DNA from 3 places in the Halobacillus sp. BAB-2008 genome. Region 2 is predicted to be linked to each of the others. Evidence: predicted binding sites of a transcription regulator. Region 2 holds the regulator's gene; each other region holds the start of a gene.

The links. The regulator LexA, encoded in region 2, represses DNA repair genes until DNA is damaged. The targets are predictions, from matches to a motif close to CGAACATATGTTCG.
Region 1: a site for LexA is predicted at 1,682-1,695, ahead of parE (DNA topoisomerase IV subunit B). Genes of this name have one in related genera too.
Region 3: a site for LexA is predicted at 2,681-2,694, ahead of recA (recombinase RecA). Genes of this name have one in related genera too.

What each region holds. Positions count from the first base shown of each region.
Region 1 is NZ_ANPF01000065.1:16,064-21,495, reverse strand. It holds partial or broken gene D479_RS14010 (ABC transporter permease/substrate-binding protein) at 1-1,006, shown strand, start outside; gene D479_RS14005 (CoA-binding protein) at 1,018-1,431, shown strand; gene parE (DNA topoisomerase IV subunit B) at 1,739-3,694, shown strand; gene parC (DNA topoisomerase IV subunit A) at 3,710-5,432, shown strand, end outside.
Region 2 is NZ_ANPF01000106.1:8,122-13,553, reverse strand. It holds gene glnA (type I glutamate--ammonia ligase) at 1-480, shown strand, start outside; gene D479_RS19120 (hypothetical protein) at 1,105-1,296, opposite strand; gene D479_RS21260 (methyl-accepting chemotaxis protein) at 1,615-2,523, shown strand; gene D479_RS20060 (N-acetylmuramoyl-L-alanine amidase) at 2,734-3,843, shown strand; gene D479_RS20505 (hypothetical protein) at 3,925-4,158, shown strand; gene lexA (transcriptional repressor LexA) at 4,182-4,805, opposite strand; partial or broken gene D479_RS19100 (recombinase family protein) at 5,097-5,432, shown strand, end outside.
Region 3 is NZ_ANPF01000095.1:18,202-23,633, forward strand. It holds gene D479_RS18405 (helix-turn-helix domain-containing protein) at 1-677, shown strand, start outside; gene pgsA (CDP-diacylglycerol--glycerol-3-phosphate 3-phosphatidyltransferase) at 776-1,354, shown strand; gene D479_RS21355 (CinA family nicotinamide mononucleotide deamidase-related protein) at 1,351-2,076, shown strand; gene D479_RS21360 (nicotinamide-nucleotide amidohydrolase family protein) at 2,145-2,594, shown strand; gene recA (recombinase RecA) at 2,763-3,806, shown strand; gene rny (ribonuclease Y) at 4,081-5,432, shown strand, end outside.

The sequences.
Region 1 (5,432 bases), on a different contig from region 2:
GCGGCGGCGATGCCAATCTCATTCTTCTTGGTGCGATACCTGCGGCGCTGCTTGCCATCCTTCTCGATTTGATTTTGCGTTTATTTGAACGAACATCAGCGAAGTCCGGATTCCGATCATTAATCAGTTTATTGGTAATCGCTGCACTTATCGCTGTGGGGCCGCTCGCATTCGGAGGCAAAGGGAAAGATGACCTTGTTCTCGGTGCCAAGCTTGGATCGGAGCCTGCTATCCTTATTAATATGTATAAGCTTTTGATAGAAGACGAGACCGACCTCCAAGTCGGCTTGCAGGCTAATTTAGGGAAAACGGACCTGGTCTTCAGTGCACTCGAGGAAGGAAGTATTGATATCTATCCGGAGTTCACCGGAACAGCCATTGTATCCCTCCTTGATGAAGAGGCAGAAAGCAACGATAAGAAGGAAGTCTATCTTCAGGCAAAGCGTGGGATGGCAGAAACGTACGATATGGCTTATTTGGAGCCGATGGCATTTAATAATACGTACACGGTTGCCACCACGGAAGAAATAGCAGAACGTTACAACCTGGAAACCATGGAAGATTTAAAAGCTGTGGAAGATCAGCTGACTGCAGGTTTCACCTTGGAATTTAACGACCGACAAGACGGCTATCAAGGGATGAAAGAGCTGTACGGGCTCGATCTTGCCGAAGTGAGGACCATGGATCCCGGTCTCCGTCAAGGTGCTATATCGAGCGGAGATGTGGATATCATTGACGCTTATGCCACGGATAGTTATATGGTAGAATTAAACCTAAAAGTGTTGGAGGATACGAAGAACCTTTTCCCGCCTTATCAAGTGCACCATTGATGAAGCAGGAAACACTGGAAGAGCATCCGGAGCTTGAGGAAATCCTGAATCAGTTGTCAGGAAAGATCTCCGATGAAGAAATGAGAGAAATGAACTATCAGGTAGATTATGAAGACCGTTCCCCGGCTGATGTTGCAAGCGAATATTTGGTTGAGGAAGGTTTAATCGAAGAATAGGAGGCGTTAACGTGACCTTTCAAAATCCATCGAAACAAGAGATAAAAGAACTGCTCCAAAACTCGAAGCGTATTGCCGTCATCGGCCTCTCTGATAAGCCGCACCGTACATCGTATCAGGTAAGCGAGGCGATGCAGCAGGCAGGTTATGAAATCATCCCCGTCAATCCGGCTGTTGAGGAAGTGCTCGGTCAAAAAGCAGTAGCAAGCCTTGCGGAGGTGGAGGGACCCATTGACATTATCAATGTCTTTCGACGTTCTGAATATCTTCCTGAAATCGCTGAAGAAGCCAAAAACGTCAATGCGAAAGCGTTCTGGGCTCAACAAGGCGTTATTCACGAGGGAGCTTATGATATACTGAAAGATGATTCCAAACTTGTCATCATGGATTTGTGTATCAAAGTGGCTCATGCCCTTTATCGATGATATATCTGTGATTTTTCGTTTAAATCCCTGCATCTGCGGGGGTTTTTTCGTTTTTTTTGGAAGAATTATGTTTGCGAAACCATATAAAATCGCTACAATATAACAAGCGATGTTTTTTGTTGTCAGTGCAATACACTTTTTTTGAATGAACAACAAGCTTCTCTTAGGGGGTATAAGAAAGGTCAAGGTAATCCCTGACTTATTCCATAGGGTCTCTTGAGGTTCCATATGTAAAATTCGTTTACACAATCGAACGTTTGTTCTATTATGGTAATAGTTGTTGGTTAAGAAAGGAGCCGATGGTAAATTGTCGAGTCAAAATCAAACATACACAGATGATTCCATACAAGTACTAGAGGGACTGGAGGCTGTCCGAAAGCGGCCGGGGATGTATATCGGATCCACCGATCATCGCGGACTCCATCACCTTGTCTATGAAATCGTCGATAACGCCATCGATGAAGCATTGTCTGGTTTCGGCGAACAAATGACTGTCACGCTCCACAAAGATGGAAGTGTTTCTGTCGAGGATGAAGCGCGCGGAATGCCGACGGGAATGCATAAAACAGGAAAGCCGACCCCGGAAGTCATCTTGACTGTCCTGCACGCCGGAGGGAAATTCGGTCAAGGCGGTTATAAGTCGTCGGGAGGTCTGCATGGCGTAGGTGCTTCTGTTGTAAATGCTCTTTCGGAATGGCTGGAAGTTCATATTGCCAGGGACGGAGAGAAGTTCTATCAACGGTTCGAGAACGGCGGTGTTCCGGTTACGTCTCTTGAGAATAAAGGGAAGACGCGGAAGACAGGTACGACCATCCGATTTAAGCCTGATCCGACCATTTTCTCAGTTACGAAGTTCAACCTGGAAACGTTATCGGAAAGGCTTCGCGAAGCGGCTTTTCTTCTAAAGGGGTTCCGAATCATCCTGGTTGATGAACGGAATGAAAAAGTTCAGGAAGTTTATCAATATAACGATGGGTTGGAGTCGTTCGTCGGTTACTTAAACGAGGAGAAAGATACGCTTCATCCTGTCGTGTCATTTGAGGGCAGCCAGTCCGGTATTGAATTGGATTTCGCTTTTCAATTCAATGATGGTTTTGCTGAGAACATCTTGTCCTTCGTAAACAATGTACGGACGAAAGACGGCGGTACCCACGAGTCGGGAGCGAAGACAGCGATTACACGTATTTTTAATGACTATGCAAGAAGAGCACAGCTGTTGAAGGATAAGGATAAGAACCTGGAAGGTAACGATATCAGAGAAGGGTTTACAGCTGTCATTTCTGCGCGTATCCCTGAAGAGCTGCTGCAGTTTGAAGGCCAGACAAAGAGCAAGCTCGGGACATCGGAAGCAAGATCAGCCTTGGACAGTGTCATCGCTGAGAAGCTTTCCTACTTCCTGGAAGAGAATCCGGACATTTCTTCCATGCTGATTAAAAAAGCGATCAAAGCTAAAGAGGCAAGAGAGGCTGCTCGTAAAGCAAGGGAAGATGCGAGATCCGGCAAGAAGAGGAAGCGCAAAGATACGTTGTTGAGCGGGAAGCTGACTCCTGCCCAGTCGAAGAACGCACAGAAGAATGAGCTCTATCTTGTAGAGGGTGATTCTGCCGGTGGTTCAGCGAAACAAGGAAGGGATCGAAAATTCCAGGCTGTCCTTCCGCTTCGTGGTAAAGTTATCAATACAGAAAAAGCCAAGATTGCTGACATCTTTAAAAATGAAGAGATTTCCACGATCATTCACACAATCGGTGCGGGTGTCGGAGGAGACTTCACATTAGAAGACTGCAATTACGATAAAATCGTCATCATGACCGATGCGGACACTGACGGAGCGCACATTCAGGTGCTTCTTTTGACGTTCTTCTTTCGTTATATGAGGCCGCTTGTAGAAGCTGGCAAAGTCTTCATCGCTCTCCCGCCGTTGTATAAGGTGAGTAAAGGCAAAGGCAAGAAGGAGAAAGTCGAATACGCCTGGGATGAAGAAGGCATGCAGAAATTATTAAAAGAATTCAAGAATGGTTATTCGATCCAACGTTACAAAGGTTTAGGGGAAATGAACGCAGATCAGCTTTGGGAAACGACGATGAATCCGGAATCACGTACATTGATTCGAGTCACCATCGATGATCTTGCTCGTGTAGAACGCCGTGTGACGACACTGATGGGGGATAAAGTAGAACCTCGACGGAAATGGATTGAATCCCACGTCGCTTTCGGAATGGAAGACGAAGCGAATATATTAGAAAATGATAAAATCCAATCGTAAAAGGAGGACCTCCTGTTGTCTGAGGCAGAAAAGTTTTTAGATTTACCATTAGAGGAAGTTCTCGGAGACCGCTTCGGGAGATACAGTAAATACATCATCCAGGAAAGGGCCCTCCCGGATGCAAGGGACGGCTTGAAGCCGGTGCAACGGCGGATTCTTTATGCCATGCACCAAGAGAAAAATACCCATGATAAAGCCTACCGGAAATCGGCAAAAACGGTCGGTACAGTTATTGGTAATTATCACCCGCACGGAGATTCTTCGGTCTATGAAGCAATGGTGCGCTTGAGTCAGACGTGGAAGGTGCGGCATCCGCTTGTGGAAATGCACGGGAACAACGGCAGCGTAGATGGAGATCCGCCCGCGGCCATGCGTTATACAGAAGCCAGGCTGTCTGCAATATCCTCGGAGCTCCTGCGGGATATTGAAAAGCAGACGGTTGAATTCATTCCTAACTTCGATGATACGATTGAGGAACCGACCGTTCTTCCTGCCAAGTTTCCCAGTCTGCTTGTAAACGGGTCTACAGGGATATCCGCTGGGTATGCTACCGAGATACCTTCTCATAATTTAGGCGAAGTCATCGATGCGGTAATCATGCGCATCGATAAGCCGAAATCCACAGTCCCTGAATTAATGACGAAGATTCAAGGTCCGGATTTCCCTACGGGCGGTATTATACAGGGGGTTGCCGGAATTCAAAAAGCTTATGAGACCGGCAAAGGGAAAATCGTTCTTCGCGGCCGGGCGGAAATCCAGCAGCAGCGTGGCGGCAAAGAACAGATCGTTATTCATGAAATACCTTATGAAGTGAATAAAGCGAGTATGGTTAAACGGATGGACGAGCTTCGTATTGATAGAAAAGTGGAAGGGATCGCCGAAGTTAGGGATGAGACCGACCGCACGGGCCTGCGGGTGGTTATCGATTTGAAGAAAGATGCAAACAGCGAAGGCGTGCTGAACTACCTTTATAAGCATACGGACCTGCAGATTTCCTACAACTTCAATATGGTTGCCATTCACGAACGGACGCCGAAGTTGATGAGTTTACCTTTGATGCTGGATGCCTATATCCACCACCAGAGAGAAGTAGTGACGAGGCAGTCAATCTACGACTTAAATAAAGCGAAGAAACGTGCGCACATTGTAGAAGGATTAATTAAAGCTATTTCCATCCTCGATGAAGTCATTGCAACCATTCGGTCATCTAAGGATAAAGCAGACGCGAAACACCAATTGATGATGCAGTATGACTTCAGCGAAGAGCAGGCGGAAGCCATTGTTACGCTCCAGCTCTACCGTCTGACGAACACGGATATTACGGCACTTCAAAAAGAAGCGGCCGAGCTTGCCGACCAAATTGCCTATTTGGAGAAACTGCTTGGTGATGAGAAGGAAATGATGAAGGTCATCAAAGCAGATCTGCGTTCCATGAAAAAACAGTACAGCGAGAACCGCCGTACAACGATCGAAGAGAAAGTGGAAGAACTAAAGGTCGATCTTGAGGTTACCGTTGCAAGTGAGGACGTCATTGTTTCCGTTACGAAAGACGGTTACCTGAAACGGACGAGCCCGCGGTCATACGGTGCCTCGAACGGGGAAGATTTCGCCCTGAAAGACGGAGACCATCTGCTCCGATTGTTCGAGATGAACACAACGGACACCATTCTGTTATTTACGAATCTCGGGAAGTATCTGTTTCTTCCCGTTCATAAACTTCCGGATATACGCTGGAAGG
Region 2 (5,432 bases):
ACTGCTGTGACGAACCCTACTGTAAACTCCTATAAGCGTCTCGTTCCTGGCTATGAGGCACCTTGCTACGTTGCTTGGTCCGGACAAAACCGCAGTCCCCTCGTCCGCGTACCTACATCCCGTGGGTTGAGCACGCGAATTGAAGTGAGGAGTGTCGACCCATCCGCAAACCCTTATATGGCAATGGCAGTCCTGTTGTCCGCTGGCCTCGATGGGGTGAAGAATAAGCTGGAAGCACCGGCTCCGGTTGATCGCAACATCTATGTCATGGACAAAAAAGAACGGGAAGCGCACGGTGTGAAAGATCTGCCCGCAACCCTTTACGATGCCCTTGTAGAGCTGCAAAAAGATTCGATCATGGTGGAAGCTCTTGGAGAGCACCTTTTCGAACACTTCATTGAAGCAAAGGAAATCGAATGGGATATGTTCCGCACACAGGTTCATCCGTGGGAAAGAGAGCAATATCTGCAAACGTATTAAACCTTAAAACCCTTGGGGCTCTAAGCCTCGGGGTTTTTTTATATGCAAGATCCAAGTGGGTTTACATATGTTTAACCTTTAAAAGGTGCAGGTTGATGAATGACAGTACATCTGGAAGTTGAATGCCTACAGGGATGTGAGAGCGCCCTGCAATATTATTTATAGTAATTCTTATAAGCTGATTTCCAGAAGCCTTTCGTTATGCTGAGGGTGAGGAAATAAAAGGTAGGTTAGGGAAAAAAGAAGCACATATCATAATCATATTTTCAACTTAGCGTCAGGAAGAATTAAGCCGGTATTTGATCGTACATTTCCTCTGGAAGAAGCCAGGGGAACCCAGACATATTTTAAAGATACAGGGAAAATGGGGGGGATTGTATTAGTCCCTGAGGCTATTTGAGTTTGAAATTATATAGAAGCGATGAGGGAAACTAAAATCAACAAGTGAATCAGCCATTCCCTGCATCCTCCATAATCTAAAGTTTTCTTAAATGAACAACGTTAGTTACGTAGAGTATGTTTACGAACGTTTGTTTACGCCGTGTTTGACTGGATTGTGTTGCTTCCATTCCCCCTGAGCCTTCGCTCCGGGAGATTCTTACCTCAGTGAGAAGGAATGACCGCTTAGCCTTCTTTTATTAATCTTATAATCAAATCTTCGTAAGTATCCACTTGAGCCTGTAACGTTTCATTTATTTGTTTTAATTCCCTTATACGACGAAGCATTTCATCCATTAACTTGAGTTGTTCGTCATTCGTGCGATCCCCGTCGATATCGTCATACAAACGAATTAACTTATCCATTAACTTATCCACACTATCCCTCCTTAATGCCTGGATTTGAATATTATTATACGGTATAAAATGATTAACTTCCTCAGAATAGTTTTATTTAACTATTCTGATTGTTTTTGTTCTATAGCTTTTATTACATCCGTTTTCACATAAAAGAGGTATGCTTACAAATAGAAAACCTCCTATGCTGATTCTTCCGTCCATAAAGATGTCTGGTTTTGGTCTTAGACGGAGAGCATTCAAGTGGTAATAATGTACCCGGGGTGGTTTTTAGTTTTTTGAATAGGGTAAAATACCTATACGAAAGAAACAAAATAAATAAAGAGTAAGGGGAATGAAATGGTTAGTGCAGCAGATAGAGATGTTATAGAAGAGCGCTTGTTTCGATCCATCAACGATAATTTGGCGATGATATATTTTGGAACTGATCGCAAGGTGCGTTATGTCAATGATCGGTTTGCTGATACAATGGGGTACAACTCGAACCGGGAAATTATAGGGAAGGATCATAAGGAGTTCTGTTTCCGGAACTTTTCTGAAAGTGCAGAGTATCTGCTTTTTTGGGAAAATTTGAGAACCGGGAAGAGTTTTCAGAATAAAATTCTCAGAAAGAACAGGCGAGGAGCAGAAATTTGGCTGGAAGCAACCTACATGCCTGTATGGGAGAATGGAATGGTCAGTGGAATATTAAAAGTTGCAACAGACATATCAGAGCGGCAGCAGGGACTTCAGGATCTTGTCGGCAGGTTGAAGGATATGTCTTACACATTAAATGAAAAGGCGGTCCAAGGATTAGCCTTTCAGAATGATTTAAGTGACAGAGTAGATCAGATTTCTTCGATATCTTCTGAAAACACGGAAACGCTTGGGGAGCTTGGTATTCAAACAACTAAGATCCAGGGAGTGGTTAAGACCATTCGTGATATTGCTTCTCAGACAAACTTGTTGTCATTAAACGCCGCAATTGAAGCTGCGCGTGCGGGAGAGCATGGGAGAGGATTCGATGTCGTTGCAAAAGAAGTGCGTAAATTATCGAATAAAGTGGAAAAATCCATCAGCGAAGTGAATGAAAATGTAGAAAGCATTACTAATGAAATAGAAAATATCACAAAGGGAACGGTGAAGATACAAAAAGATGTGGAGGCTGCTTTATCACAAATTAAGTCTGCAAGTGAGATTTATCATGAGCTTGTCGGAGACGGGGAAGAGTTGGAGGTAAGAGCCAATCACTTGCAAGAAATTATATAGATAGATATAAGGGAGCGGCCGTGAACAGAACGGAGCGCTCCTTTTGTATGATTTTTGGGCTTTAGTAAGGGACAGAAGCGGATATATGTGCCCTATGTTGCGGCAAAATGGAACCAAAGGACAAGAGTGAGCATAATCTTGTTACATAGAAGTAGTTACTATTGCTAAATATTTGCAAAGGAAATTAATAGATTAGTAAAGGAGATCATTATGGCAAGATTAGTCTATCCAAGCGGAAGCTGGAACGGCAGGTTGGTTGCTTTGGATGATGGACATGGGATGGAGACTCCTGGGAAGAGAACGCCGTATATACCTGAGCTGGGGCGTCAAATTAAAGAGAATGAGTTTAATAGAAAGGTCGTTGCTTATCTCTCAGATATTCTTTTATACCATGGCTTCCGTGTGCTGCTTGTTGCACCCACAGATGCGGATACCCCTCTTACGACAAGAACAGCAGAAGCGAACAGGTACAATGCAGATATTTACGTGTCCGTGCATTACAACGCATTTGACGGTTCTTTCGGTGGATCAGATCCCAGCGGAATTGAAGTATATGTGTATCCGGGTTCTTTGAATCGGGAGGCTGGCAGATTGGCAGCGCTTGTCGGCAAGTATTTACGGCGAGGGACGCAACAGAACTGGCGCGGTGTAAAAGAAGCCAATTTTCATGTGTTGAGAGAAACAGACATGCCGGCAATTCTGACCGAGAACGGTTACATGGATAACAAACGTGAGGCATTGTTAATGATTAATGAAGCTTTTCAACAAGAAGTAGCAAAGGAACACGCGCAGGGAATCTGTGAGTACTTCGGTGTGGCTTTTAAAGGAGTCGGTGAAACGATCGACAAAAATTACCTTTCTCTTGGGGATACGGGAGAAGCGGTACGTGTGCTGCAGCGCAATTTATTGAAATTGGGCTATTCCATGGGAGGCTACGGGGCCGATGGTTCCTTCGGTCCAGCTACAGAGACAGCTGTCAAAGCTTTTCAGAGGGATCAGGGTTTAACAGTCGATGGATATTATGGGCCAAATACAAAAAGGGCAATGGAAGAAGCCCTCAAAAAAATGGAGGATGATGAAATGGAAGAGGTTGCAGTTGTCATCAATTCATTTGCTGATTTCCCTGCTGTGGAGACACTTGCTATTCGGGAAAATGCAATGATTGCGTTAAGGCGTACGGCAGAGAGGCGCCAAGTGGCTAAAAAGATAATCGTTGCCGGTGGGGGAACGGCTGGCTTAAAAGGGTCCAATTTTGTTGATCTATCCGGAGCGACGCGTCTGGAGACAGCCCGAAAGATCGAAAATTATTTAAAACGATGAACGGCCCAGGATTTCCCGGTATACTTTCAGCGTCATTCTTCATACAATAAAAGAACAAATGTTCGTAATGAGGTGATGCGTATGCACCAATTATTAAACCGTTCTATGATAGAGCATTTACCGTTGGAAATTATTTATCATGCCCGTGATCAATCTATTTCTCAACGATTAATTCGAGTTATAAGGATGGAGGAAGCCTGTTGCGTGGCTTATTGTTATACACGGAAACAAGTAAGAACGTTCAGATGGGATGGAATTCTTGCCGTGGCAGTTTTTCGTAAAAATAAAGGAACAGAGAAAAGAAGCGGGGCTTAAAACGGCCGCCGCTTCTTTCTATTTTAATGCACCGTCCGGTATAAACCGACAACTCGTCCTAAAATGGAAACATCATTTAGTATAATCGGTTCCATTGTCGCATTTTCCGGCTGAAGCCTGATGTGGTTCTTTTCTTTGAAGAAGCGTTTCACCGTAGCTTCTTCTTCCTCTGTCATAGCGACGACAATGTCACCGTTCTGAGCTGTCTGCTGCTGTCTGACTACTACCATATCTCCGTCCAGGATTCCTGCTTCTATCATACTCTCTCCCTGTACGATGAGCACAAATGTGTTGTCGTCCGTTCCTGCAAGCGTATCCGGGAGTGGAACGTACTCTTCAATATTTTCGACAGCGGTGATGGGAGACCCTGCTGTGACCTTACCGATCACAGGGGCATAGGCGACCTCGCTTCTGGGAATACTGTGATCCTCTTCTAATTCAATAACTTCAATTGCCCGCGGTTTCGTAGGGTCCCGACGGATAAAGCCTTTTTTCTCAAGCCTTGATAAGTGTCCGTGCACAGTCGAGCTGGAAGCAAGACCCACAGACTGTCCGATTTCCCTAACGGATGGTGGATACCCTTTTAACACTACCTGTTCTTTTATGAAATCTAGTATTTCTTGCTGCCGCTTGGAAAGTTTATTCATAGATTAGCACCTCGTACATAGGATTATAGTAACCACATTGTACCATGGAGGGCAAAAAAACACAAACAAGCGTTCGAAAAAAGTCGTTGACAGGAACGTACATTCGTATATAATTAAAAATATCAAATGCGAACACAGGTTCTTAGGAACGTTCGTTCTTAATATGGAGGGGTTCACATGTTCAATAAACTATCCAAACTGGACGTCACGTACATCATTTTGTTTGTTGTCAGCTTCGCTTTTCTCTATTATTCTATGGTAACGAGCGGATAAGAGAGGGGTTTATTGTAGATGAAGGTTGTCTTGTACTGCCGCGTCAGCACGGAAAAAGAGGCGCAGATCTCATCGTTAAAACGCCAGAGGGCGGAATTGACTGCCATGGCAGAAAATCACGGGTTGGAAATTGTCGATTGCATTGAAGAACAGGCAAGCGGCTACGAAATAGAAAGAGAAGGTATTTTTTTCTGTTTTGGAGTACCTTTCTTCAAGACAGGCGGATGCATTGCTGATTCAGGATGAGACGAGGCTCGGAAGAGGGAATACGAAGATAGCCCTTTTCCATCAGCTTAACAGGCTTGGGGTTAAGGTTTATTCCCTTACTCATGAAGGCGAACTTCAGATTTCCGA
Region 3 (5,432 bases), on a different contig from region 2:
TGCCTACATTTGATGAAGAACCGACGATTCAATACAGCCGGGTTCAGAAGGCAAGAAATGAGGCAACTCAAAAGAGCTCCCGGTCGTTTAAGTTCCTGCCGACGTTCTTAACCGTGGCCTTGATCGTGGCAGTGGCGTTTGTAGTCTGGATCGTCATTCAGAGTGTCGGCGGCACGAGTGATGATACGGCGGAGGACGGACAGGGGTCGGACAATGAAATCAGCGTCCCCGCAGACAGCGAACAGGAGGACGAAGAAACTCCGGAAGAGGAGCCTCAGGAAGAAGGAGAGACACCTCAGGATGAAGAGCAACCGGCAGAAGACGACAGCGAAGCCGAGGAACCCGCTTTAAACGCGGAGCTGACGCAAGAAGGTACCGGAGGATTCCCGGAACATGTATACAGCATTTCCGGTGCGGAGGATCGGTCGGTAACCATCGAATTGGAAGGAACCGCGTACTTGGAAGTACAGTCCCCGAAGGGCGGGGAAAACTTGATTACCCCTAAAGAGTACACGACAGGGGAATCGCCTTTATCTCTTGAATTTGATGGACAGAATGAATTGTATATTAAAACAGGGAATGCACCAGGTACCGTCGTGAAAATTGGCGATGAAGTAATAGAATTTCCTGACCCTGAGAAATCCACGCAGAAAATGCTGCTTCAATACCAAGAATAATTATGGAAGGCTGTCCACGCGTGTGTTCCGCTGATTGCGGGAACACTAGGTTTGACCGGGGACAGTCTTTCCTTTATTTCATGTAGGAGTGTGAACAAATGAATTTACCAAACAAAATTACCTTATCCAGAATTTTTCTTATCCCGATCTTTATTATCCTTATGAGCGTACCGTTCAATTGGGGAAGTTTGAATATCGGCGAAAACGAGCTGCCTGTATCCCATTTGGCGGGTGCTGTACTGTTCATCATTGCATCCACGACAGACTGGATTGATGGATATATCGCACGGAAATACAATCTCGTAACGAACCTCGGTAAATTTCTCGATCCTTTAGCAGATAAGCTCCTCGTAAGTGCCGCGCTGATTCTGCTTGTCGAAATCGGTCTTGCTCCGGCTTGGATCGTCATTCTTATCATCAGCCGCGAATTTGCAGTTACAGGACTCCGACTTGTGGCGGCGGGAGAAGGAAGCGTGCTTGCTGCAAGTCAGATGGGTAAATTGAAGACATGGATTCAAATCATTGCAATCTCCTTGCTGCTGCTTCACAATTGGCCGTTCTCCTATATCGGTTTTCCGATGGGGCTGATCGCGCTTTATTTAGCATTGATTATTACGATTTATTCCGGCTACGATTATTTCAAAAAGAACTGGCATGTGATGAGGGATTCTAAATGAGAGCGGAAAAGGCGGAAATCATTGCCGTAGGGACTGAGCTTTTGCTTGGTCAAATTGCCAACACCAATGCTCAGTGGATTTCAAAAGAACTAGCTGCACTCGGTCTTCCGGTTTATAGTCACACAGTGGTCGGAGATAATATGGACCGCGTCCGTACATGCTTCAAAGCAGCGGGGGCAAGGTCTGACATCATCATTGTAACGGGCGGACTCGGGCCTACAGAGGATGACTTGACCAGAGACGCCGCTCAGGAAATCTTTGGCCAGGAACTCGTAGAGCATGAGCCCTCCATGGTGAAGATTCTTGCCGTATTCGAGCGGAATGGAAGACCTATGACACTGAATAACCGGAAGCAGTCCCATGTATTCCAACAGGCTGAAGTGCTGACCAACAGTAAAGGGATGGCACCCGGCCAAATTGTGGAGCACGAAGGCACGATATGGGTCTTCCTTCCTGGAGTCCCATCTGAAATGAAGGCGCTGATGGAAGAGGAAGTTCTTCCGAAATTGCGGGAACGCTTCGAATGGAAGTCACAGATCGTGTCAGAAATGATGCGTTTTATAGGAATTGGGGAATCAAGGCTGGAAACGGAACTAAGCGACCTTATATCCACCCAGACGAACCCGACTATCGCTCCTCTCGCAAGCGAAGGGGAGGTCGGGCTGCGATTGACGGCTACCGGCGAAACGGATGCTGAAGCGCTCCAAAGTATTGAAGCCTGAAGGAAAAAATATTAGAAAGAGTCGGCGGGCACTATTATGGCAGTGACGCTGTTACGATTGAAGAAAAAGTGAAACAACTGCTTGAGAGCAGGAACTACACGATTGGATCTGCGGAAAGCTTTACCGGCGGCATGTTTATGGAGAACCTTGTCGCCCTCCCTGGAGCATCGGCTGTATGCGAGGGAGGTATCGTTTCCTATACTCCGGCAGCGAAGGAACAAGTTCTGCAGGTGCCGAGTTTTATCATCAAAGAATTTGGAACCATCAGTCATGAGTGTGCCGAAGTGATGGCGTTGAATGCACAGGCAATTCTCCGCACGGACATCGGGATCAGTTTTACAGGAGTAGCGGGGCCGGAGGAAAGTGAAGGGAAAGCGCCCGGGACGGTCTACATCGGTCTGCAGATAGGCGAAAGGAAGCCGGAGGTGCATGAGCTTTATTTCCATGGAGCTCGCGAGCAGGTGAGGCACCGGGCAGTCAAGAAAGGCTTCGAGCTGCTTTTCCAAAGGCTGAAATAGCACTTTATGGAAGCGGGTGGGTGCAGTTTATGAAGTTTCGCAGAGGGGAACTCATAAATTGCACCTCTTTTCTTTTTGAAAAAAAGGGAACAAATATTCGCTTTTTAGTTGGCAAATCGAAGAAAACAAGTTATGATAGGGATAGATATTTTGGAAAGGCGGTATAGTATGAGTGATCGTAAACAAGCATTAGATATGGCATTGCGTCAAATAGAAAAGCAGTTCGGTAAAGGTTCCATCATGAAGCTCGGAGAAAGTGCAGAACAGCGGGTGAACACAGTATCCAGTGGCTCTCTGGCTCTTGATGTGGCGTTGGGTGTCGGTGGATACCCGCGAGGTAGAATTATAGAAATATATGGACCGGAATCATCCGGTAAAACGACGGTAGCGCTTCACGCGATTGCCGAGGCACAAAGAAAAGGCGGACAGGCAGCGTTTATCGATGCGGAGCACGCACTCGATCCCGTGTATGCAAGGGCGCTCGGGGTAGACATTGAGGAGTTACTGCTGTCCCAGCCTGACACCGGGGAGCAGGCGCTTGAGATTGCTGAGGCGCTCGTACGAAGCGGTGCGGTGGATATGGTTGTTATCGACTCTGTAGCCGCACTGGTCCCGAAAGCTGAGATTGAAGGAGAAATGGGAGATGCACACGTTGGTCTTCAGGCCCGTTTGATGTCCCAAGCACTGCGTAAGCTTTCCGGAGCTATAAATAAGTCGAAGACTACAGCGATCTTCATTAACCAAATTCGTGAAAAAGTCGGCGTTATGTTCGGTAACCCGGAAACAACACCTGGCGGTCGTGCGCTGAAGTTCTATTCTTCCGTGCGTTTGGAAGTTCGTCGTGCAGAAACGCTGAAACAGGGGAATGAAATGGTCGGTAACAAGACCCGTCTGAAAGTCGTGAAGAACAAGGTGGCTCCGCCTTTCAAACAAGCAGAAGTTGATATTATGTATGGAGAGGGAATATCCAGAGAAGGTGAACTGATCGACATCGGTACAGACCTTGATCTCATTCAAAAGAGCGGATCCTGGTATTCCTATAATGAGGAGCGACTTGGCCAAGGTCGTGAAAATGCCAAACAGTTCCTGAAAGAAAACGTGGAAATTTACGATGAAGTAAAACGTTTGATTCGGGATCATTACGGAATGGATGCGGATGAACCTTCTGTTGAAGCGCCGGAAGCTGACAGTCAGGAAACGCTTGACGTTTAAAAAGCACAAAAAAGCAGTGCAGAAAAGCACTGCTTTTTATACATAACCTTTACAAAATCTAAAAGAAAACGTGAAAAAGATACTGATAGTTTAAAATATTTCAATATATCAGCACATACGTGATGGGTTTCCTTGACATTCCTTATGCGCAAGCATAAAATGAATGTGTATCATTTTCATCTTTATACCCTTATATTACCTAAACGAAACTGAAAATGAAACGTTTGTATTTGCCGACAAACGGACCAAGTTCATAGCAAGAGGAGGTGAAAAAATGGATTTAATATCCTCGCTCATCTTCATTTTGCTTGCCCTTATCGTCGGTTCTGTTGTTGGTTATCTTATTCGGAAATCGATTGCGGAGGCGAAAATTTCCAGTGCTGAAGCGCTTGCGAAACAGATTGTGGATGAAGGTCACCGCAATGCAGAATCAGCTAAGAAAGAAGCTCTTCTTGAAGCAAAAGAAGAGAATCAGAAATTTCGTCAGGAAGCGGAGAACGAGATCCGCGAACGCCGCATGGAACTGCAGAAAACTGAAAATCGTTTAACTCAGAAAGAAGAGAATCTTGATCGTAAGAGTGAGACGCTTGACCAGCGTGATTTTTCACTCGACAAGAAAGAAGGGACTCTTGCCGAGAGACAACAACAAATTGAAGAAATGGAAAGCAAAGTGAAAGCTATGCTTCAAGAACAGCAAACCGAACTGGAACGTATATCCGGTTTGACATCAGATCAGGCGAAACAGATGATTCTTGAGAAAGTAGAGCAAGAAGTGTCGCATGAGTCCGCACTAATGATCAAGGAAGCGGAGAATAAAGCGAAAGAAGAAGCGGATAAGAAAGCGAAGAACATTCTTTCTTTAGCTCTTCAACGCTGTGCTGCCGATCACGTTGCAGAAACGACGGTTTCTGTGGTTAACCTTCCGAACGATGAGATGAAAGGAAGAATTATCGGTCGGGAAGGACGCAACATTCGTACCCTTGAAACATTGACTGGCATTGACTTGATCATTGATGATACGCCGGAAGCTGTCATTCTCTCTGGTTTTGACCCGATCCGTCGTGAAACGGCGCGGATGGCACTTGAGAAACTGGTACAGGACGGGCGCATTCACCCAGCCCGTATCGAGGAAATGGTGGACAAGTCCCGTCGCGAAGTGGATGACTACATTCGTGAAGTAGGGGAACAGACGACTTTCGAAGTCGGCGTTCACGGCCTGCATCCGGATCTGATCAAGATTCTTGGCCGCTTGAAGTATCGTACAAGTTACGGTCAGAATGTACTCAAACACTCTACAGAGGTTGCTTATTTGTCCGGTCTGCTTGCCGCAGAACTTGGCGAAGACGAAGTGCTTGCCCGTCGTGCAGGATTGCTGCATGATATAGGGAAGGCAATTGACCACGAAGTGGAAGGAAGCCACGTAGAAATCGGTAAAGAACTTGCGATGAAGTATAAAGAGAATGAGACAGTGATCAACGCTGTTGCATCTCACCACGGTGATGAAGAACCGACCTCCGTCATTGCTGTCCTTGTCGCAGCTGCCGATGCTTTATCAGCAGCAAGACCTGGCGCACGTAGTGAAACGCTCGAAAACTATATCAAGCGTCTTGAGAAGCTGGAAGAGAT